Regions from separate parts of the Streptomyces sp. NPDC006368 genome, predicted to be linked through region 3. Evidence: riboswitches for the same ligand, from Rfam matches in the RefSeq annotation. Region 3 holds a riboswitch; each other region holds the start of a gene.
What was found. Region 3 has a riboswitch for cyclic di-AMP ahead of ABZZ38_RS14795 (C40 family peptidase). Riboswitches for the same ligand answer to the same signal wherever they lie in the genome.

Region 1: linked by a shared signal. The riboswitch ahead of ABZZ38_RS24345 (M23 family metallopeptidase) and the one ahead of ABZZ38_RS14795 (C40 family peptidase) in region 3 are both predicted to bind cyclic di-AMP.
Region 2: linked by a shared signal. The riboswitch ahead of ABZZ38_RS01340 (NlpC/P60 family protein) and the one ahead of ABZZ38_RS14795 (C40 family peptidase) in region 3 are both predicted to bind cyclic di-AMP.

The regions. Positions count from the first base shown of each region.
Region 1 covers NZ_JBEXQK010000040.1:16,365-24,004, forward strand. Annotated here, with positions in the region: gene ABZZ38_RS24340 (PrsW family intramembrane metalloprotease) at 1-1,024, shown strand, start outside; gene ABZZ38_RS24345 (M23 family metallopeptidase) at 1,112-2,173, opposite strand; cyclic di-AMP (ydaO/yuaA leader) riboswitch at 2,245-2,376, opposite strand; gene ABZZ38_RS24350 (PP2C family protein-serine/threonine phosphatase) at 2,604-3,761, opposite strand; tRNA gene ABZZ38_RS24355 (tRNA-Met) at 3,924-3,997, opposite strand; gene ABZZ38_RS24360 (carboxymuconolactone decarboxylase family protein) at 4,050-4,613, opposite strand; gene ABZZ38_RS24365 (PLP-dependent aminotransferase family protein) at 4,655-6,109, shown strand; gene ABZZ38_RS24370 (DUF393 domain-containing protein) at 6,110-6,511, opposite strand; tRNA gene ABZZ38_RS24375 (tRNA-Lys) at 6,706-6,778, opposite strand; gene ABZZ38_RS24380 (DEAD/DEAH box helicase) at 6,975-7,640, opposite strand, start outside.
Region 2 covers NZ_JBEXQK010000001.1:263,075-270,714, forward strand. Annotated here, with positions in the region: gene ABZZ38_RS01325 (response regulator transcription factor) at 1-296, shown strand, start outside; gene ABZZ38_RS01330 (NlpC/P60 family protein) at 571-1,647, opposite strand; gene ABZZ38_RS01335 (hypothetical protein) at 1,936-2,289, shown strand; gene ABZZ38_RS01340 (NlpC/P60 family protein) at 2,303-3,553, opposite strand; cyclic di-AMP (ydaO/yuaA leader) riboswitch at 3,552-3,709, opposite strand; gene pcrA (DNA helicase PcrA) at 3,909-6,365, shown strand; gene ABZZ38_RS01350 (M23 family metallopeptidase) at 6,391-7,640, opposite strand, start outside.
Region 3 covers NZ_JBEXQK010000016.1:12,346-19,985, forward strand. Annotated here, with positions in the region: gene bioB (biotin synthase BioB) at 1-603, opposite strand, end outside; gene ABZZ38_RS14770 (8-amino-7-oxononanoate synthase) at 747-1,907, shown strand; gene ABZZ38_RS14775 (DUF397 domain-containing protein) at 1,900-2,112, opposite strand; gene ABZZ38_RS14780 (helix-turn-helix transcriptional regulator) at 2,128-2,997, opposite strand; gene ABZZ38_RS14785 (ATP-binding protein) at 3,244-3,678, shown strand; gene ABZZ38_RS14790 (LysE family translocator) at 3,887-4,525, shown strand; gene ABZZ38_RS14795 (C40 family peptidase) at 4,628-5,104, opposite strand; cyclic di-AMP (ydaO/yuaA leader) riboswitch at 5,108-5,289, opposite strand; gene ABZZ38_RS14800 (polyprenyl synthetase) at 6,363-6,644, shown strand; gene ABZZ38_RS14805 (polyprenyl synthetase family protein) at 6,637-7,640, shown strand, end outside.

The sequences.
Region 1 (7,640 bases), on a different contig from region 3:
GCCGGGCCCCTGGCGGAATCTGCTGTTCGCCTTCTCCTGGGGCGCCTGCGCGGCGGCGCTCGTCGCGATCATCGCGAACAGCTTCGCGACCCGCTGGATAGCCACCGCCACCGCCGACCCCGCGGCCGCCGACACGCTCGGCGCGACCGTCATAGCGCCCGTCGTGGAGGAGAGCGCCAAGGCGGCGGCCGTGCTGCTCCTCTTCCTCTTCCGCAGACGTGACTTCACGGGAATCGTCGACGGCGTCGTCATCGCGGGTTTCACGGCGACCGGCTTCGCCTTCACGGAGAACATCCTCTACCTGGGCAACGCCTTCGGGGAGGACCAGGAGTTCGGGACGTCGGGTATCGCGTCCGTCACGGCCGCGACCTTCTTCGTACGGATCGTGATGTCCCCGTTCGCGCACCCGCTGTTCACCGTGCTCACCGGCATCGGCTTCGGCATCGCCGCCCTCACCGCCCGCCGCAAGCGGGTACGCCGCGTCGCGCTGCCGCTGCTGGGGCTCGCGCTGGCGATGGGCGTGCACGCCCTGTGGAACGGGTCGGCGGCCTTCGGGCCGTGGGGGTTCTACGCGGTGTACGGCGCGTTCATGGTGCCCGCGTTCGGGTTGCTGACGTGGCTGGTGATCTGGACCCGGCAGCGTGAGCTGCGGACCATATCCGGTGAGCTGCCCGCGTACGCGGCGGCGGGCTGGCTCTCCCCCACCGAGCCGCTCGCCCTCTCCTCGATGCGGGCGCGCGGTCTGGCCCGCGCGTACGCGGCGCGCTCCTTCGGCCCGGCGGCGGCGCGCGCGGTGGGCGAGTACGAGGCGTTCGCGACGTCGCTGGCGTTTCTGCGCCACCGGGCCCGCCGCGGTGCGGTGGGCCCGGACTTCGTGGCGCGGGAGCAGGAGCTGCTGCACCACCTGTGGCAGCGCAAGGAGATGGCGGGACCGGCACTCACGTACGCGGCGCGCGCGACGGGCCGGGTGTGGGCGCCTCCCCCGTACCTCGACTACGGCGGCTACAACCCGTACCGCAGCTAGGCGGCCCCACTCCGGCCCCACTCCTGCGTCCTCCGGACCGCGCCGGAAGGCGAGGCGTCGGGCCCTCAGGCCTCGGGCCCTCAGGCGTCAGACGTTCAGGCCCTTGCCGCGCAGCCACGCCATCGGGTCGATCCCGTCGCCGCCGGCCGTGTGCACCTCCAGGTGCAGATGCGGCCCGGTCACGTTGCCGGTGGCGCCCACCCGCCCGATGGTCTCGCCGGTGCCGACCTGCTGCCCGGCGCTGACGGTCATCGAGGACAGGTGGCAGTACCAGACCTCGGTGCCGTCCTCCAGCTCCAGCACGATGCGGTAGCCGTACGCGCCCGACCAGCCGGCCGACTTCACGGTGCCGCTGTGGACGGCCTTGGCGGGCGTGCCCGTCGGGGCGGCCAGGTCGAGGCCGGTGTGGTAGCCGGAGGACCACATGGAGCCGGACTGCCCGTAGGTGGAGGTGATGGTGTACGAGGACGTCGGCAGGGACCAGCTCGCGGCCAGCTTGGCCAGGCGCTCGGTCTCCGCCTTGGCGGCGGCTTCCGCCTCGGCCTTGGCCTCGGCCTTCGCCTTGGCCTCGGCGGCCTGCTTCTCGGCGGCGGTCTGCTGGGCCTTGGCCGCGGCGGCGGCCTGCTCGGCGGCTTGCTTCTCGGCGGCGGCCTTGGCCGCCGCGTCGGCGGACGCCTGCTGCTGTTCGGCCTGCTGGAGGATACGGGCGCGCAGTGCCTCGCCCGCGGTGGCCGCGCCGTCCTGCTGTTCGGTGGGGCGCTCGGCGGTGGTGAGGGTCGCGGCGGTGAGCGGCGCGGTGTTCACGGCGGTGTCGCCGGCCACGTCGTCGTCGGAGATCAGGGAGCCGACGCCCGGCAGGGACTCGGCGTCCGGCAGGCTGTCCGCGATCGCTCCGGGCAGATCGGGCAGGGATATGGAGACCTGCGGCTTGTCCTGCGCGGTGGCCATGCCGCCCGCGCCGACGGCCGCGATGACACCGACGCCGAGGACGGTGGAGCTACGCGCGAGCCCGCCGCGCTGCTTGGCGATCCGGTGGCGGCCCCGGACGGGGCGGACGGTTTCCTCGGTGGGGTTCCATTCCTCCCACTGTCTGTCAGCGGGGGCACCGGAACCGTATGAAGCGGCGGCGTAGGGGGCCGAGAGGGGCACGCGGACCCCTGGGGCCTCCGGGGCCGACGGCGCTTCGGAGGCAGGCCTGTTGGACGCCACTGAGGCGCACTCCTTTCCTTCCTTCTCGCCTACCGGGTTAGCTGACGGGTTCGGAGCAGGAAGGTCTCCTACGGGCGGTGGGCCCGATGCACCCCAAGGTGGTGGTTCCCCGGTTCCCTTGCGGAATTCGGCGCGCGCGCACGGTGCCGTCACTCTTGAGACGGCTGGGACGACCGCGCTGCGTTATCGAACGTTAATAGACGCGGGGCCGTGATTCCAAGCCGTTCCTACTGATCATTAACTACTGAGCGCGGGACTTACCGGGCCACATACGGGCAGATCAGCGCAACATGACTGCCTCTCAGGACACGCACGCCCCACCCCACTTCCTGACAGTTCGTCAATTGTTATGCGGAGTGGTGCAGGGTGATCACTCCTCGTGTCCGCCGGGCCCGTCCCCCTCGGGCCGGTTCAGCGCCAGCAGCGCCATGTCGTCGGTCGTCGCCCCGCCCCCGGTATGCCGCCGTACGTCCTCGACGAGCACGTCCAGCAGCTCCTGCGGTCCCGAGAAGCCGCGCCCCGCCAGCCGGGCGGCCGGGTCGTAGAAGACGCCGCCCGCGTCCCGCGCCTCGGAGAGTCCGTCCGTGTAGAGGAGGAGCGTCGCCCCTGGCGGGTACGGCACCTCATCCGCCCGGTCCGGCCACGCCCCCAGGTCCACCATCCCGAGCGGCAGCGTGGGCTCGGCCGGCTCCAGCCGCTCCAGGGTCCCGTCGGCGTACAGCAGCAGCGGCTCGGGGTGACCCCGGTTGACCACCCGTACCACCGCCTCCCCACGCGGCACTTCGGCCAGTACGGCCGTGGTGAACCCCTCGAAGGCGTCGAGCCCGTCGCGCCGCGTCCCCTCCCGCGCGAGCGCCCGCTCCAGCCGCTGCGTGACGCCCTCCAGCGAGCTCTCCTGCTCGGCCGCCTCCCGGAACGCCCCCAGCGCCACCGTCACCGTCTCGACGGCGCCCATCCCCTTCCCGCGCACGTCGCCGACCACCAGCCGCACCCCGTGGGGCGTGTCCTGCACGGCGTAGAGGTCACCGCCGATGAACGCGTCCGCCTGCGCCGCCTCGTACCGGGCCGCGACCCGCAGTCCGCCGATCCGCTCGGCGGGCGTCGGCAGCACGGCGCGCTGCGCGGCCTCGGCGATGCTCCGCGCCGACGCGAGCCGCTCCCCGCTGCGCCACACGACCCGGTGGATGAGCAGCGCGAGCGCCGCGACCGTGACCAGGGTGATGAGCTCGGTGAGCGAAGCGGCCTCGCCCAGCGTGCCGCTGTGCAGACGCAGCCCCACCACGGCCAGTACGGCGAAGAGTCCGGCCAGCAGGGTGGCGCGGGCGGTGAAGAACGGCGCCGCGACGAGAGGGGCGGCGGCGAAGAGCGGCACGGCGGTGAACCGGGGCGGGGTCGCCAGGTCGTACGCGATGCCGCCGGCGATCAACAGGGCGGGCAGGGCGCGCAGGAACCGATGCGTCGCCCGGCGCCGCACGCCGCCGACGCCACCGCGCCCGCCGTCACCACCGCCCGCGCCGCCACGCCCCACCGCTGTTCTCCTGCCGCCCGCTCCACCCACCACGGCTGCGGACGGTAACGCGCCCCGGGCTGGCTGTCCGGAGCCGCGCCGCACGGCGACGGCGACACACCCCGATGCGCCGTACATACGACGAAGACCCGGTGCACAAGGCACCGGGTCTTCGTCGTTCAGTAGCGGGGACAGGATTTGAACCTGCGACCTCTGGGTTATGAGCCCAGCGAGCTACCGAGCTGCTCCACCCCGCGTCGGTAAACACCACCTTACGCCATCGGAAGCAAGATCATCACCAGGTGCGTCTCAGCGGCCCGCGCGCTCGTCGGTGCCCGGCGCCTTGGCGGTGCTGATGGCGATGCGGTTCCAGGTGTTGATGGTGAAGATGAGGGCGAGGAGCCGGGCCAGCTCCTCCTCGTCGAAGTGCGCCGCCGCACGGGCGTAGACGTCGTCCGGCACCCCCGCGTGCGCGACCAGCGTGACGGCCTCGGCCAGGGCGAGCGCCGCCTGCTCCCGCTCGGTGAAGAAGTGCGCGGCGTCCTTCCAGACCGCGACCATGTGCAGCCGCTCCTCGCTCTCGCCCGCCTTGCGCGCGTCGCTCGTGTGCATGTGCAGGCAGTACGCGCAGCCGTTGAGCTGTGAGGAACGGATCTGGACCAGCTCGACGAGGGCGGGGTCGAGGCCCTCGCGGGCGGCGGCGTCGAAGCCGATCAGCGCCCTGAACGCCTTCGGCGCGGCCTTGGCGAAATCGACCCGGGAACCCGTGGGAGCCACCCCACCGGCCGAAGCCGCAGAAACCGTGGAACCCGTGGAAGCGGTGGAAGCGGTGGGCGTCGTGGGAACCGTGTGCGTCTGCGTCGTCATACCCATGAACCTACGGGCCCGAAAGACCGTCTGTAGGGTGCACTTCCATGCCGGATTCATGGGTCAATTCCGCGGAGCGCACCGGCTCCGACCTCCACCTGGAGCTGTCGCGGACGGGCAGTCGCCGGGCCGCGCTCATCGCCGCGCTGCGCGACGCCGTACGCAGCGGCCGGCTCGCCCCGGGGACACGCCTGCCGCCTTACCGCTCCCTCGCCGCCGACCTCGGCCTGGCCCGCAACACGGTCGCCGACGCCTACGCCGAGCTGGTCGCCGAAGGCTGGCTCACCGCCCGCCAGGGATCCGGCACCCGGGTCGCCGAGCGCGCCGCGCCCCCGCGGCCGGCGCGCGTGCCCGTCCGCGTACCCGTCCGCACACCGGGGCAAGGGCAGGGGCCGGGACAGGGACCGGCCCGCCCCGCACACGACCTGCGGCAGGGCGTCCCGGACGCCTCCTCCTTCCCCCGCACCGCCTGGCTCGCCTCCGCCCGTCGCGCCCTGGCCGCCGCACCCCACTCCGTCTTCGGCCCCGGCGACCCCCAGGGCCGTATCGAGCTGCGCACCGCCCTCGCCGACTACCTGGCACGCGCGCGTGGCGTCCACACCGACCCCGAACGCATCGTGATCTGCTCAGGCTTCGCCCACGCGCTGCGCCTGCTGTTCGGCGGGGGCGTCCTGGGCGGGCCGCTGGCCGTGGAGTCGTACGGGCTCGGCTTCCACCGCTCCCTCCTGGACGCCGCCGGGGTCCGTACGCTCCCCCTCGCACTCGACGACCACGGCGCCCGCACCGAGGAGCTCGCCGGCCTCGGCCGCCGCGTACAAGCCGCGCTCCTCACCCCCGCCCACCAGTTCCCGACCGGCGGCCCGCTGCGTCCGGAGCGGCGTGCGGCGGTCGTCAACTGGGCGCGCGCACACGGCGCGCTCGTCCTGGAGGACGACTACGACGGCGAGTTCCGCTACGACCGCGAACCGCTCGGTGCCGTCCAGGGCCTCGACCCGGACCACGTCCTCCACCTCGGCTCGGTCAGCAAGAGCCTCTCCCCGGCGGTACGCCTCGGCTGGATGGTGCTTCCCGAGCGTCTCGTCGATCCGGTACTCGCCGCGAAGGGCGAACGGGAGGCGTGGGCAGGCGTCCTGGACCAGCTCACCCTGGCGGACTTCATCGAGTCGGGGTCGTACGACCGCCACGTCCGGCGGATGCGGCGGCGCTACCGCGACCGCCGGGACCGGCTCGTCACCACCCTCGCCGCCCGCGCCCCGCACATCGAGGTCACCGGCATCGCGGCCGGGCTGCACGCCGTGCTGCGCCTGCCACCGGGGACCGAACGCTCCACGGTGAAGGCCGCCACCTGGCAGGGCGTCGCCCTCGACGGTCTCGCCGTCTTCCGCCATCCCGACGCCACCATGCCCGCGCCGGACGGCCTCGTCGTGGGCTACGCCGCCGCGCCGGACCACGCGTACGGCGCTGCGGTGGACGCCCTGTGCCGGGCGCTGCCGCCGCGGTGATCACATGGCGCGGGTGGCGTGCTGTTCGCGCCGGGCGGGTACGGCGCATGCCGCCGTGCCGCCCGGCATGCGGTGACGGTTCCTCGCCACGACCCGGTAGAGGCCGTGGGCGGCCCACCGCAGGGGAGGCAGCGTGAGCAGCGCGCCGAGGGGCGCCCACCCGCCGCCCGCGCTCAGGAGGACCTTCGCCACGGCCTGGGCACCGCCGTACACCGTGCCGGCCGGGGTCACCCACAGCACCTCGTGCCCGGCGCGCTCCGGTGTCACCCCGAGCGCCGCCAGGTCCGCGAACTGCCACGGGACGATCTCGCAACAAGGCCGCAGACGCCGCTCGATGAACGTCACCGATGTCGTGCAGAAGCCGCAGTCCCCGTCGAAGACGAGCACAGGTCGAGTCCTCATATCCCCATGATGCGGGCTCGGCCACCCGAAGAGCCTGGCACCGGCCACCCCTCCGCCACCGGCCCGGGCTGCCGAACTCACCTGCCCCAGGCGGCCGTCAACGACGAGCGGCCGGCAACGACGAAGCGCCCCACCCGGCCGGAACCGGAGGGGCGCTCTCGCGGACCGGGGGCCACGCCCCTGTCCGCCGCACGTAGGCCGTGTGGGACTCGAACCCACAACCAACGGATTAAAAGTCCGCTGCTCTGCCAATTGAGCTAACGGCCCGTGACCCGCAGCATAGCCCGCGCGCCTCGCGTCATGCCGAGCATAGCCGTCCCGGGCTGCGGGAGCCGATCGAGTATCGGCTCCTCCGCCCGGCGAGCCGGACGCGAGGCCCAAGGGGGCCGGGCGGAAGCCGGACGGAGAACGGGCCTGTGCGGCAACCGAAGTGCCGCACAGGCCCGCTCGTCATGCGTGGGGATCAGCCGTTGCGCTTCCAGCGCGGCTTGTCGTCACGGCGGCCGAAGGAGGAGCCGGTGTTCGCGCCGCGGTGGTCGTCCCGACGGCCCTGCGGGCGGTCGTTGCGGTCGTGGCCGCGGAAGCCGCCCGTGGGGCGGTCGTCGCGACGGTCGCGGTTGAACGGGCGGTCGCTGCCACCCCGGTGGTCACGGCGCTCGAAGGGGCGGCCGTTCCGGTCGCCACCACGGTCATCGCGGCGGTCGTCACGGCGGTCATCGCGACGGAAACCACCCGAGGGGCGGTCGTCACGACGCTGGAAGCCACCACGGTCGTTGTCCCGGCGGTCCCGGTTGAACGGACGGTCGCCACCACGGTCATCGCGACGGTCGTCACGGCGGTCGTCACGACGGAAACCACCCGAGGGGCGGTCGTCACGACGCTGGAAGCCACCACGGTCGTTGTCCCGGCGGTCCCGGTTGAACGGACGGTCGCCACCACGGTCATCGCGACGGTCGTCGCGACGGAAACCACCCGACGGGCGGTCGTCACGACGCTGGAAGCCACCACGGTCGTTGTCCCGGCGGTCGAAGTTGCCCCGGTCGTCACGGCGCTGGTAGCCGCCGTCACGACGCTCGTCGCGCGGCTGCTCCGGTACGGAGATGGCGGCGACCGCCTCCGCGACCTCGGC
Region 2 (7,640 bases), on a different contig from region 3:
TCTTCCGGGTCCAGGAGGGCGACGCGGTGTTCTCGCCCCGGCTGGCCGGGTTCGTGCTGGACGCCTTCGCGTCGACGGACGCGCCACCGGTCGACGAGGACCTGGACCGGCTCACGCAGCGGGAACGGGAGGTACTGCGGCTGATCGCGCGCGGGTACGCGTACAAGGAGATCGCCAAGCAGCTGTTCATCTCGGTGAAGACCGTCGAGTCGCACGTCTCGGCCGTGCTCCGGAAGCTCCAGCTGTCCAACCGGCACGAGCTGACGCGCTGGGCCACCGCACGCCGCCTCGTCTGAGCCTCGTCCGAGCCTCGGGTGACCTCCGTGGCAGGCTTTGTCGGCCATTCGTGAGGTAACCGGTACATAACCGTGGCAACCCGCGCGCGGAGGGCCCCTCCTCCAGGGCGTGATGAGCCTGACGGGTACGCCCTTCCTCGTGACCGCGATCGTGCTGGCCGTGATCGCGGTGGTGCTGCCGCTGCTGGTGTGGTCCCGGCACCGAGCCCGGCACCGGCCCTGAGCCGGGTCCCGGCACCGGCCCCGGCACCGGCTGGTCCGCCGGCGCCGACCGCTACGCGACCCGGGTCGCCCCCGCCCACGGCATGTCGTCGATCGGCGCGATCCGTACGGGCGCGCCGGGCCGGGGCGCGTGAATCATCCTGCCGTCGCCGATGTAGAGCCCGACGTGGCTGATCCCGGAGTAGAAGAACACCAGGTCACCGGGGGCCAGCCGGGACCGGGAGACGCGCTGTCCGGCGTTGATCTGGGTGTAGGTCGTGCGCGGCAGAAAGACTCCGGCGGAGCGCCACGCGGCCTGGGTGAGGCCGGAGCAGTCGAAGGCCGACGGCCCGGTCGCGCCCCACACATAGGGCTTGCCGAGGGCTCCGTACGCGTACGCCACGGCCTGTGCGGCGCGGGCGCCGGGCGCCCGGACGCCGCGCGGGCCGGGGTCGTCGGTGGCGGTCGCGGTGGCGGCCGTGCCGCGTGAGGGGGTGCGGTCGGCGCTCCCCCCGGCGTCGTCGTACCGGGCGCGCTGGGCGGCGGTGAGCCGGTCGAGCAGCCGCTCGGCGGCGGCGAGCTTGTGCCGGACGGTGGATTTGTGGCGGCTGAGCTCGGCCTGCCGGGCCGTGAGCTCGCGGAGCCGGCCGTCGGCTTCGGCGCGCAGTTGCCGTAACTCCGTGAGCTGCCGCTGGAGGGCGTTGATCGTGTCGGCCTGGCGGGCGCCGGCCCGGTCGGCGAGGGCGGCGCCTTCGAGGTACGCGTCGGGGTCGCTGGAGAGCGCGAGCTGGAGGGCGGGGTCGAGGCCGCCCTGGCGGTACTGGGCGGTGGCCACCGAGCCGAGGGCGTTGCGGGTGGTGTTGAGCCGCTGGGTGCGGCGGGCGGCCTCGTCGCGGAGGGCGTCCAGGGCGGCGCGGGCGGTGTCCGCCTGTTCCTTGGCGCCGTTGTACCGCTCGGTGGCCACCTCGGCCTCCTGGTACAGCCGGTCGACCCTGGCCTTGACCTCGGCGGGGGAGAGCCGGGGCTCGGCGTGGCCGGCGCCCTCGAAGAGGGAGACGGTCGCGGCCCCGGCGAGGGCGAGCGTGGCGGCGGTGCGGCCGGCCGCCGATCCGCTCAGCGGCCGTCGCCTGGGCTTCCGGTGCGCTGCCACGAGGGCGGTCACTTCCCTTCCCTTGAGCCTGCTGCGGGGTGGCCGGCTGCCGCCCGGGAGTCCGGGCGGCGGTGGGGAGAGCCGGCCACCTGCGGAAGGACGCTAAACGCGTGGGTCAGGAGGGGGAGACGGTGTGACCGTTATTGGTCGCAGGTGAGAGTTCGAGGCCCGGTTTCTTTGGCGCCGATGCCGCCGGAATCCGTCATTCCGTATCAGCTGTGACCGATGCGGCGAATGAGACAACCCCGCCCGGCGGCCGGTGATATGGCCCCGGTTAGGCTCCGCCCCATGGACGTACTCATCAATGTCTTCGTCGCGTTGCACATCATCGGCATCGCCTCCCTGCTGGGCGGGTTCCTGGCCCAGATGAAGGCGATGGGCGCGGGTACGGCGCGCTTCACGCCCGCGATGCTGCACGGCGCGCTGACCATGCTGGTCACGGGTGTGGCCCTGGTCGGCCTCAACCAGGCCGACGACCAGACCGTGAACAACATCAAGATCGGTGTGAAGCTGGCCGTCCTGGTCGTCATCCTCGGTCTGGTCTACGTCAAGCGCGACGAGGAGAGGGCCGACAAGGCGCTCTTCGGCGCCGTCGGCGGCCTGACCGTCGCGAACATCTTCATCGCCACGCTCTGGACCTGACCTCCGCCGCCCGTCAGGCCGGGCGGACGACGCCGTGGATCGGCATGAAGAAGATCGATTCCTCGCGCACGTTCGTGCCCGGCTTCGAGGCGTGGATCATCATGCCGTCGCCCTGGTAGATGCCGACATGGCTGCTGTCGTCGTGGAAGAACACCAGGTCGCCGCGGCGCAGCTCATCGGTCGGGACCCGGGTGCCGACCTCGGCCTGCTCCCACGTGGTGCGCGGCAGGTCGACGCCCGCCGCCTTCCAGGCCGCCTGGGTGAGGCCGGAGCAGTCGTACGAGCTCGGACCGGTCGCCCCCCGGACGTACGGCTTGCCGATCTGGGCCCGGGCGAAGGCCACCACCTTGTCCGCCTTGGTGGTGGAGGCGCCGTCGTGGCCGCCTTCCCCCGGCGGCCGGGCCTCCCTCCGGCCCCGCTGCTCCTGCTCTCGCGCCTCCCGCTGCCGCGGCCCGCAGGCCGCTTCCACCACGGCCCGGACCTGCGTCTGTTCCCCCGTCCCCGCCTCCGCCTCGCGCTGCGTCGGCACCTCCGGGCGCGCCCTCTCCTCCGCCGTCAGCTGTGACAGCAGGGCGCGCGCCTCGGCCAGCTTGCGCTGCACCGCCTGCTTGCTGCTCCGCAGGGATGCCGGGGAGGCGGCGAGCGACTCCGAGCCCTTCGCCGCCTCGACGCGCAGCTCGGCCGCCGCGACCCGCTGCGTCGGCAGGTCGGTGAACGCCTGGTGCCGCTGCTCGGCGATCCGGTCCCTCACCTGCGTCCGGTCGGTGAACGACCGCGGGTCGTCCGCGAAGACCAGCGCCGCGGCCGGGCCGATCGTCCGCGGCGTTCCCGGCGTTCCCGGCGTTCCTGGCGCCCCTGCCGTTCCTGACGCCCTTGACGCCCCTGCCGTTCCTGCCGTTCCCGGCCGGGACGGTGCCGCCGTGTGATCACCGAGGGCGCGGCGCGTCTCGTTCACCGCCTGCGCGCGTCCGGCGGCCCCGTCGAATATCCCGTCGACCGTGCGCCGCTGCCGGTCGGTGGCTTCGTTGGCCTTGGTGTACTGCTGCGTCGCCGTGTTGCCCGCCTGCCGGTAGAGATCGTCGACTTTCCGCTGTACCTCCTCGACGGTCGGCTGCACGGGCACGGAAGCGCCGGCGGACTGCGAGGACAGCAGGGTCGTGACGGAGGCGAGGGCTGCCGTCGTGACCCCGACGGCGGGGGAGTGCGTACCGAACGTGCGGGTGGTGCGGCTGCGCGGCTTGCGATGCGACGCCAAGGCCGGCATCTCCTTCCATGGGCCGCCTACCGGGTTAGCTGTCGGGTTCGGGCGGAACGGAAGGTGCCCTACGACCCGCGGATACGGTCGATTCACCCCATGACGCACGTGGGTCCCCGGTTCCGAACTCCCCGAGCGGGAGGCCGGATTCGGCGGGAGCGGTCCGATCGGCGTGGTTCGCCGATGAGGGAACGGTCCGCTTGGGCAGGCACGCTAGCCAACCTGTGGCGGTGCTGTGAAGGATGATGTGCGATATGCCCGATACATTTTCGTGACCTTGACGCTCCGCGTTGTCCTGAACGCAAGAGGTGGTGAAGCCGGTTCGGCCACGGCTGTCGGTGGGGCGGCCTAGACTCGATAGGCGATGAGCAGCCTCTTTGACGACAGCTTCCTGGCGGGCCTCCGGAACCACGGTTCCGAGGAGCCCCCGCCCCCGCCCGAGGACTCCGATGACCACACCCCGGTCGCGGAGGAGGTCCCGCATGACCTCTTCGGGGACCACTTCGACGTGCCCCCGGCCCGGGAGGCGGCAGACGCGTACTACCGCGACGGCGCCCCGCGCCCCGTCGTGGACGCCGCCGCGCTGCTGGAGGGGTTGAACGAGCAGCAGCGCGCCGCCGTCGCGCACACCGGCTCGCCGCTGCTCATCGTCGCCGGTGCCGGGTCCGGCAAGACCCGGGTCCTCACCCACCGCATCGCCCACCTGCTGGCCACGCGCCACGTGCATCCCGGCCAGATACTGGCGATCACCTTCACCAACAAGGCCGCCGGCGAGATGAAGGAGCGCGTCGAGCAGCTCGTCGGCCCGCGCGCCAACGCCATGTGGGTCATGACCTTCCACAGCGCCTGCGTGCGCATCCTGCGCCGCGAGTCGAAGAAGCTCGGCTTCACGTCGTCGTTCTCGATCTACGACGCCGCCGACTCCAAGCGGCTCATGGCGCTGGTCTGCCGTGACCTGGACCTGGACCCGAAGCGCTTCCCGCCGAAGTCGTTCAGCGCCAAGATCTCGAACCTGAAGAACGAGCTGATCGACGAGGAGGCCTTCGCCGACCAGGCCGCCGACGGTTTCGAGAAGACGCTCGCCGAGGCGTACCGGATGTACCAGGCGCGGCTGCGCGAGGCCAACGCCCTGGACTTCGACGACATCATCATGACGACGGTCCACCTGCTCCAGGCGTTCCCGGACGTCGCCGAGCACTACCGCCGCCGCTTCCGCCACGTCCTCGTCGACGAGTACCAGGACACCAACCACGCCCAGTACACCCTCGTACGCGAGCTGGTCGGCACGGGGTACGAGGACCTGGACCCGGCCGAGCTGTGCGTCGTCGGTGACGCCGACCAGTCGATCTACGCCTTCCGCGGCGCGACCATCCGCAACATCCTCCAGTTCGAGGAGGACTACCCGGACGCCACCACGATCCTGCTGGAGCAGAACTACCGCTCCACGCAGACCATCCTGTCGGCCGCCAACGCGGTGATCGAGCGCAACGAGAGCCGCCGCCCCAAGAACCTGTGGACCAACGCCGGCGAGGGCTCCAGGATCATCGGGTACGTCGCGGACACCGAGCACGACGAGGCGCAGTTCGTCGCCGACGAGATCGACCGGCTGACGGACGCGGGCGACGCGAAGGCCGGCGACGTCGCCGTCTTCTACCGCACGAACGCCCAGTCCCGCGTCTTCGAGGAGATCTTCATCCGCGTCGGCCTGCCGTACAAGGTCGTCGGCGGTGTGCGCTTCTACGAGCGCAAGGAGGTGCGGGACGTCCTGGCGTACCTGCGCGTCCTCGCCAACCCGGAGGACAGCGTCCCGCTGCGCCGCATTCTCAACGTGCCCAAGCGCGGCATCGGTGACCGCGCCGAGGCGATGATCGAGGCCCTGGCCCTGCGCGAGAAGATCACCTTCCCGCAGGCGCTGCGGCGCGTGGACGAGGCGTACGGCATGGCGGCGCGGTCCGCGAACGCCGTGAAGCGGTTCAACACGCTGATGGAGGAGTTGCGCACGATCGCCGACTCGGGCGCCGGTCCGGCGGTCGTCCTCGAAGCGGTCCTGGAGCGCACGGGCTATCTGGCGGAGCTGCAGGCGTCCACCGACCCGCAGGACGAGACCCGCATCGAGAACCTGCAGGAGCTCGCCGCCGTGGCCCTGGAGTTCGAGCAGGAGCGGGGCGAGGAGCCCGGCACCCTCGCGGAGTTCCTGGAGCAGGTCGCGCTCGTCGCCGACTCCGACCAGATCCCGGACGAGGACGAGGAGGGCTCCGGCGTCATCACGCTGATGACGCTGCACACCGCCAAGGGCCTGGAGTTCCCGGTCGTCTTCCTGACGGGCATGGAGGACGGCGTCTTCCCGCACATGCGGGCCCTCGGCCAGACCAAGGAGCTGGAGGAGGAGCGGCGCCTGGCGTACGTCGGCATCACGCGCGCCCGTGAGCGGCTCTATCTGACCCGGTCGTCGATGCGCAGCGCCTGGGGGCAGCCTTCGTACAACCCGCCGTCGCGGTTCCTGGAGGAGATCCCGGGCCAGTACGTGGAGTGGCGGCGCACGGGCCCGATGGCCGCTCCGGCCGGTCCGACCGCCGGGATCACGTCCTCGCTGTCGTCGTCGCGTTCCCGCTCCGGCCCTTCGGGCTTCGCCACCCGGCGGACCACGGACAAGCCGGTGATCTCGCTCACGGTCGGGGACCGGGTCACGCACGACCAGTTCGGGCTGGGGACCGTGATGGCGGTGACCGGAGTGGGCGCGGACGCACAGGCGACGATCGACTTCGGGGACGAGAAGCCGAAGCGGCTGCTCCTGCGGTACGCGCCGGTCGAGAAGCTGTAGCCGCCGGGGGACCCGGCCGTGGCGGTCAGCCCGTGGGGTTCAGGCCGTGGCTGCGCAGCCACGGCAGCGGGTCGATCGCGGCGCCGCCGCCGGGCCGTACCTCGAAGTGCAGGTGCGGTCCGGTGGAGTTGCCGGAGTTGCCGGAGTACGCGATGACGTCCCCGGCCTTGACCTCGCCGGACCGGATCTTGGTGCTGCTGAGGTGGCAGTACCAGGTCTCGGTGCCGTCCTTGGCGGTCACGATCGCCATGTTCCCGTAGGCGCTGTTCCACTGGGTGCGCACGGTGCCGTCGGTGGCGGCCATCACGGGCGTGCCGTACTGCACGGGGAAGTCGATACCGCTGTGCAGGGACATCCAGTTGACGCCCGCCTGCCCGTAGTACGCGCTGAGCTGGTGCAGTTCGACGGGGAGTGCGAACTTGGGGCGCAGCGCCTCCTTGCGCGCGGCCTCCGCCTCGCGCTTCTTGCGCTCCGCCTCCTGGCGGGCCTTGAGGTCGAGGCGCTCCTGGGTGCGGCTGGCGCGGTCACCGAAGTCGCGGGCCTCGGCGCTCAGCGCGGCGAGCTGGGTGTCCAGCGCGCTGTTGGCGGCGACGGCCTTGACGGTGGGCGTGTCGGCGGCGGTCACCGGCTTGGCGGTCGGCTTCTCGTCGGCCTCGGTGAGGCCGCTGACGGAGGCGGCCGCGATACCGGCGACGCCCATCACACAGGCGGACGGCACGGCGACGGTGAGGAGAGCGGACCGTTTGGCAGGGGTACGGCGACGGCCACGGGTGCCGCCCCCGCCGGAGCGGCGGGCGGAGCGAGGGGTGAGGGTCGCGGATCCGGTCACTGCTCCGGTCTCCGGGCGCGCCGGGTCGGGCGCCGACTCCACGTCCGGGAGCACCTCCGGCTCGGTGTCCGCCGTGACGTCCGGCATCGCTTCCGGCTCGGTCGCGGATTCGGCTTCGGACTGCCGCGCGTCCGCCGCCGCGTAGTCGAACTGCTGCGGGACGAAGGTCTCGGTGGGGGCATAGTGCCAGGCGGTGGCGTCGTGGGCGCCGGTGTCGAACCGGGCTTGATCGTTCCACGCGGAGGCGTCCCACTGGCCGGTGTACTCGGAGTACTCGACGTATCCGGTGGTGTCCCACTGCTGCGTGGCGGTGGCCGCGGTGCCGGCCGGCGTGGTCGCCGTCGTGGTCGTGGCGCCGGCCCACTGGGTGGCGTCGTACTGGCCGCTGTGCCCGGCCTCGTAACCGCCTTGGTGGCCGCTGTCGTGTGTACCGGAGGCGGTTCCCG
Region 3 (7,640 bases):
GGCCGACAGGCCCGCGGCGTGGGCCTTCTGCACGGTGTCCACCCGGTCCGCGTACGTGTGCGTGGTCGTGATGTCCCCGTACGTCCCCTCGGACGTATTGAGGTTGTGGTTGTACGCGTCGGCCCCGGCGGTCCGCAGGCGCTCCGCCTGCCCGTCCGACAGCAGGCCGAGACAGGCGCACACCTCGACGCCCTCGTTCTCCTCCTTGATCGCCGCGATGGTCTTCGAGACCCGGTCGACGTCCCGGTCCGTGGGACCGCGACCGCTGGCGACCAGGCAGACCCGCTTGGCACCGCCCGCGACACCCGCGGCGGCGGCCTTCGACGCCTCCTCCGGCTTCAGCCAGGTGTACTTGAGGATCTCGGCCTTCGAGCCGAGCCGCTGGGAGCAGTACGAGCAGTCCTCCGGGCACAGCCCCGACTTCAGGTTGACCAGGTAGTTGAGTTTCACCCGGCGCCCGAACCAGTGACGGCGCACCTTGCCCGCCGCCGCCACCACATCCAGCAACTCGTCGTCGGAGGTCGCCAGCACGGCGAGCGCTTCTTCGCGGGTCGGCAGCTCACGCCGAAGCCCCTTGTCCACCAGCGTGTTCAACAGGTCCATGGCGCGATCCTGTCCTACCGCGCACCCGCTGGCCAAGGAGGAACCGCACAAGACAGTCACTGAGCGGTGTGTGGATGACCACACTCTGACCAGAGCCGACCCCGGTTAGGGTCTGTGCGTTGCCTACAAAAGGGACCCGACCCATGCCCAAGGCCCCGTACCACGCGACCTTCGACTGGACCGACGCCGAGGCGCGCCGCCGCGCGGACGCCGGTCTGGTCCGCACGCTCCGCCCGCGCTCCGCCGAGGCGGAGCCGCTGGACCTCGCGAGCAACGACTACCTCGGCCTCACCCGCCATCCGGCCATCACCGCGGCGGCTGCCGAGGCCGCCCGCCGCTGGGGCGCGGGCGCGACCGGCTCGCGGCTGGTCACGGGCACCACCGAGCTGCACACCGAGCTGGAGCGGGAGCTCGCCGACTTCTGCGGCTTCGAAGCCGCGCTGGTCTTCTCCTCCGGCTACGCCGCCAACCTCGCCGCCCTGACCGCGCTGAGCGCCCCCGGATCGCTCATCGTCTCGGACGCGGGCAACCACGCCTCCATCGTCGACGGCTGCCGGCTCTCCCGCGCCGAGACCGCGGTCGTCCCGCACGCCGACCCCGACGCCGTCGCCAAGACCCTCGACGCCCACCCGGGCCGGCGGGCCCTGGCCGTCACCGACTCGGTGTTCTCGGTGGACGGCGACGCGGCCCCGCTGCCCGCGCTCGCCGCCGCCTGCCGTGCGCACGGCGCGGCGCTGGTCGTCGACGACGCGCACGGCCTCGGCGTGCTGGGCGAGGGCGGGCGCGGCGCGCTGCACGCGGCGGGGCTCGCGGGCGGCGCGGACGTCGTCGCCACGCTCACCCTCTCCAAGTCCCTGGGCAGCCAGGGCGGAGCGGTCCTCGGCCCGGCGCGGGTCATCGACCACCTGGTCAACGCCGCCCGCACCTTCATCTTCGACACCGGCCTCGCCCCGGCCGCGGCGGGCGCGGCGCTGGCGAGCCTGCGGCTGCTGCGGGACGAGCCGGGCCTGGCCGGCCGGGCGCGTACGGTCGCGGCCACCCTGCACGGACGGCTCACGACCGCGGGCCTGACCGCCGTGCGGCCGGACGCCGCCGTCGTCTCCGTACGCGCCCCCTCACCCGAGCAGGCGGTGCGGTGGGCCGCCGACTGCCGTGCCGAGGGGCTCGCGGTCGGCTGCTTCCGGCCGCCGTCGGTGCCGGACGGCATCTCGCGCCTGCGGCTGACCGCCCGCGCCGATCTGACGGCAGGTCAGATCGATACGGCGGTCGCCACGATCCTGCGCACCGCCCCGCGGGTCAGCTGAGCGTCTCCTCCTCCCGCAGCGCCGATACGAAGGAGGACCAGGCCGTCGCGGAGAACCGCAGCGGCGGCCTGGCCGTGTTCTTCGAGTCCCGTACGGCGAGCCGGCCCGCGTCGAGGCGGGCGGCCTCCACGCAGTTGTTCATGCCGACGCTGCGGCTGCTGCGCACCCAGCGCAGGCTGTTGTGGTGTGCGAGGTAAGCAGACATGTGGGGTGCCTCTCCCTACGCGCCGTCACCGATCCCGGCGATGAGTTCCGACGACTCCTCGGGCGTCAGGGCGTGCGCCTGCATGGTGCGGAACGCGGCGCAGTACGCCTCGAGGTCTTCCATGCGTTCGAGATAGAGGCTACTCGTCAAGTGGTCGAGAACAACCACATCCAGATCAGAGATGTTCGGAAAGGAGAAAATAACGAAAGGGCCGGAGAGTCCGACGTACTCGCCCACCGTGAACGGCAGCACCTGAAGACGCACCTGGGGCAGCGCCGCCAGCTCCACCAGCCGCCGCAACTGCTCCCGCATCACCCCCGGGCCGCCCACCTGCCGCCGCAGCACCGCCTCGTCCAGCACCGCCTCCAGCCGCAGCGGCGGATCACCGCGCAGCACCTCCTGACGGGCGATCCGCACCTCCACCAGCGAGTCGACCGTGACCGCCGGCAGCCCTTCCAGCGCCGCCCGCGTCACCGCCCGCGCGTAGTCGGGTGTCTGCAACAACCCCGGCACCACCGATGTCTCCAGCGTGCGCGCCGTGCACGCCTGCGACTCCAGACTGATGAAGTCGCGGTACTGCGGCGGCAGTACGCCCCGGTACGCGTGCCACCACCCCGTGCCGCCGCCGTCCGCCGCCGCACCGGACAGGGCCTCCAGCAGCGCGCGCGACCGCGGGTCGCGCACGCCGTAGGCGTCGAGGAGCCGCGACACGTCCGCGCCCGTCACCCCGCTCGCCCCCGTCTCGATCCGGCTGACCTTCGACTGGTGCCAGCCGACGAGCCGCGCGGCCTCCCGGCTGGTGAGTCCCGCACTCAGGCGCAGCCCGCGCAGCTCCTCGCCCAGTTTGCGACGGCGCACGGCCGGGCCGTGCCGCGTACCCCGCATGACCGTTTCCCTCCCGCCCACCCGTTCCTCCGCACCTGGGACCAACCCGCCAGTTTGCCGCGCGAATCCGTGCTCGCGTAGCAGAGTTCACCGCTTCGAGCGACAGATATATGCAGATCTTGGGGGATCGGCACCACCAGGGCCGACATAAGTGGCAGTCTGGCGCGAAGCGCAATCCGGGGCCGTCCTCGCAACATCCGCTCCTCGTCCGGAGTCCGGCCCCGGTGGGAAAGGGACAGCCTCGCCATGGCAGACCATCAGGAAGCATCCGTCACTCTGCCGAGCGATCCCGTCTCGGTCTCCGCCGCCCGCAGATATGTGGCGGACGTCCTCAGCGAATGGGGCCTGCCCGGTGACACGGACACGGCGGACACCGTACGGCTGATCGTCTCCGAGCTCGCCACCAACGCCGTTCAGCACACCTTCGGGCAGTCGCCCACCTTCACGGTGGACCTCCGGCTGGAGCGCGACGAGCAGCTCCGCATCGGCGTCACCGACAGCCACCCGCGCTGGCCGCAGCGGCTGCCCGCCGCCGTACAGCAGGACAACGGCCGCGGCATGGTCATCATCCGCTGGCTCACCGCCGAGCGCGGCGGCCGGCTCACCGTCACCCCGACCCGGGAGGGCGGCAAAACCGTCTGGATCGCCCTGCCCTGGACCACGGTCACCGTCCAGAACTAGCTCACCCTCGCGGGGCCCCTTCCCGGGCCCCTCCCGGCCGGAAGCCTCCGGTGGCGGGCGCCCACCCTCCGTCGCCGCCCGTCGCCGCCCGTCGGCCCCGACCGCCGCGGCGTCGCCTGCGCACCGCGACGTGCATTAAGCGTTTCTTTAGGCGGTCCTTCAAGATTCCAAGTACAGGCTAATGGCTTGGGCGCGGCAGGCTGGGGGGATGGACGCACAGCTCATCGCTTTCCTCGGGGTGGCCGCCGGCATGATCGCCATGCCGGGCGCCGACTTCACGGTGGTCGTACGCAGCGCTCTGGCCTCCCGCCGTGCCGGTGTCGCCTGCGCCGTCGGGGTGGCCGGCGGTCTCGTCGTCCATACCGCGCTCGCCGTCGCCGGGCTGGCCGCGGTGCTCGTCGCGGTGCCGGTCCTCTACCGGACGCTCCAGATCGCGGGTGGCGCGTACGTCCTCTACCTGGGCGTACAGGCGCTGCGGGGCGCGCTCAAGCCCTCCGGCCCCGGCGTGGACGGGGCGCACGAGGAGCAGTCGGCCCTCCGCGCCGGAGAGAGCCTGCGGCAGGGCTTTCTCACCAATGTCCTGAACCCCAAGGCTCCGGTGCTCTTCCTGAGCCTGCTGCCGCAGTTCGTGCCGGACGGCGTGGCCGTCCTGCCGCGGACCCTGCTCCTCGCCTCGATCGTGGTCGTGCTCGCGCTGATCTGGTTCCCGGCGGTCGCCCTGCTGGTGGACCGGCTCGGCCGGTGGCTGCGCCGGCCCCGTACCGCCAGGACCGTCCAGGGCGTCACCGGCGGGGGGCTCGCGGTACTGGGGGTGACGCTGCTCGTCGCGCCGGTGGCGGGGGGCTGAGCGCCCCCGCACCCCCGGCAGCGGGCGACGCGCGCGGTACAGGGGCGCGCCGCCGAACGTCTCCGGACGCCGGCCCCCGTACCGCGGATCGTGCGCGAGGCGTCAGCGCACGCGTCCGTAGTAGACGGACTTCGTCCAGATCCGGTCCAGCTTGACCACCGAGCCGGTCTTCGGCGAGTGCCAGATCTTGTTGCCGCCGGCGTAGATCCCCACGTGGTACACGCTTCCGCCGGAGTGGAAGAACACCAGGTCACCCTTGGTCCGGCTCGACGCGGAGATGTGGCGGGTCTTGTTGTACTGCTGCTGCGCGGTGCGCGGCAGCGTCTTGCCGGCCTGCTTGTACGAGTAGAGCGTGAGGCCGGAGCAGTCGAACCGGGACGGGCCCGTCGCTCCGTACTTGTAGGGCGCACCCTTCTTGGAGGCGGCCACGTTCAGCGCCTTGGCGGCGTAGGCGGGCGCTGCCTCGGCATCCGATACGGCGCCGGGCGCCAGCATCGTGCCGCCGACGGCGGCGAGGGTGAGTGCCGATACGGCACCGGCCCGGGACAGCAGAGACGGGACATGAATCTGCGCGGTCATGGCGCAACCCTTCGTCAGCCGCCTATGAAGGATGACCTGTCGGGTTCGGGCTGGCGAAGTTGCCCGGCCGCTGACGCGGCTTCACCCCAAGGAGCGACCGTGGGCGGTCACTCCGTACTGCTCGGGTCCTCCACTCCTGCCGATCCACTCATGTCGACCAGTTATCCGGACGGCGGCAGGACTCGGCGTCCGCCCGGACCGCCCCGCCGCGGTGGCGGGGGCTTGTCGTCGACAGGGATCTTGACCCATGACACGGTGAAATTCCGAGCCGAAACGGCCTTATGTGAGGCTCCTCACGACTGATCCATTCGAGTGGACAGGGGCGTTTTGGCGCGACACGGCGCCCGAATGATGATCCCCGTACCAGCGGCGGAAGGTGATGTTCCGCCAGATGAGTACAGCTCACGCGCAACTCGTCCCGTACGGAATTCCCTCTTTTGCGTACGCCGAACGAGGGGGCGCGACTCGTACCCCTGCACCCATCCGTGAAGGGCCCAACTCCCTCACCCGACGCGCTCCTGAGGGAGCGTCACCCGCCCGGGCCCCGCGCTGCCCGTCAAGGACGGGCAGCGCACGCGCCGGCGTCGGGGCGTGCGCCTCGCTCCACCCCGTTCGTGCCTGGCCGTCAGGGCGTCCCGCGGCGCCGTCGGGCGCCCGACCAGCGCCCGCGCGGCGCGCAGGGCGCTGCACGTGCGTTCGAGGCGCGCCGGGTTGATCCGGCCCGGCAGGTCCACCGCTTCGAGGTGGCCGGGGATGAATCGGCCCTCGGCGCGGGTCGGCACCGGCCGCGGCGGCGGTTCGGGCGGCAGCACCGCTCACTTCGTGGTGACCCGGCACGGCAAGCCCCTCGTGGCCCCGGTGCCGGCGGATGACCTGCGACGACGCGAAGCCGAGCCGGAGCGGACGGAGGGTGGCGCGGCCGGCTCGGTCTCCACGACGCACCCGCTCCGCTCAGCTCCCGGCGAACGCCCCCGCTTCGGGCTCACCGCGGAACACCGCCCTCCGCACAGCCCTCCGGGAGCGGGCCGACCCGGCGCGTGACACCCCGCCCGCGGCCCCGCTGCCGCGGCGGGGAGCCCGGCCCGCCTTGCCGGGGTCACCACGCCCGGCCCGCCCGGGGAGTGCCCGGTCGGCCGCTCCCGTAACACCCTCCGGCCCGAGCCGCCGGAATCCGTCCCATGGATCACTCGAAAGGTGATTCGCACCGCGACGCCATGCGGAGGTCGGCATCCTTCAGGAAGTCGACGAAAGGGATGGCGTGACACCTCCGACGGACCGCGCTCGCGCGATCGAGAACGACGCGGTGCTCCTGGCGGCCGGTGTCGCCGATCTGGCGGTCACCGGCCTCACCACCGCCCTGGGCGGACTGCGCGGACTGCTGCGCCGCGCCGATGTCGCCGAGCTGGCGGGGGAGGGCCGGCAGGAGCTCAAGGCCCGCGGCCGGCTGGCCCTGGACCGCTGTGCCCCCGTCCCCCCGGCGCATATGGAGCTGCTGGCCCGGCGCGTCGCCGCCCGCAGGGGCGGCGCCACCGGTGGCTGAGGACCACGGGCAGGCCGCGTTCAGGATCCGGGTCGACCGGGTCCTCCAGCCCTTCGTCCGGCACGAGGCGGACCAGCTCGTGGCCATCGACGCCGAGCTGGCGCCGGTGGCCGAGCAACTGGAGGTCGCCGTCGCGCACGGGAAGCGGCTGCGGGCGGCGTTCTGCTACTGGGGGTGGCGGGCAGCGGGCCAACCCGACAGCGACGCGCTGGTCAGAGCCGCCGCAGCGATGGAACTCGTCCATGCCGCGGCCGTCGTCCACGACGACCTCATCGACCAGTCACCCCTCCGGCACGGCTTGCCCAGCAGCCACGTGGCCCTGCGCGACGCCGTACCCGGCCGCCCGCTGCCGAAGGCGGCGGCCTGCGGCCTGGCGATGCTGGTGGGCGATCTGCTGATGTCGCTGGCCGGCCGGCTGTTCACGGACAGCGGCCTGCCGGCGGCCTACCTGTCGCGGGCCCGCCCGCTGTGGGCGGTGCTGGCCCGCGAGCTCGTGGCCGGGGAGTGCCTGGAGATCCTGCGCACCGGCGGCCTCCCCGACACGGCCGGCTCGCTGAAGGTCATCCGCTACAAGACGGCCAAGTACACCGTCGAGCACCCCCTGCACCTGGGGGCCACCCTGGCCGGAGCCCCGGCCGACCTGCGCGAGGCGCTCACGGAGTACGGCCTGCCGCTCGGCGAGGCCTTCCAGCTGCGGGACGACCTGCTGGGCGTGTTCGGCGACCCGGCGCGCACGGGCAAGGCCAACGGCGACGACATCGCCACGCACCGCCCCACCGCCCTGCTGGCCGAGACATGGCACGCGGCCACGGAAACCGAACGCGCCGACCTGACCCGGGTGCTGGGCCGCCCTCACCTCCCGCCGGCCGACCTCGAACGCGTGCGGGACATCATGCACCGCACCGGAGCGCCCGCCCGCATCGAGCGGATGATCGACGAGCGCGTGGAGAGAGCCACCCGCGCCCTGGAGCAGACCGGCATGCCGGACGCCGCCGT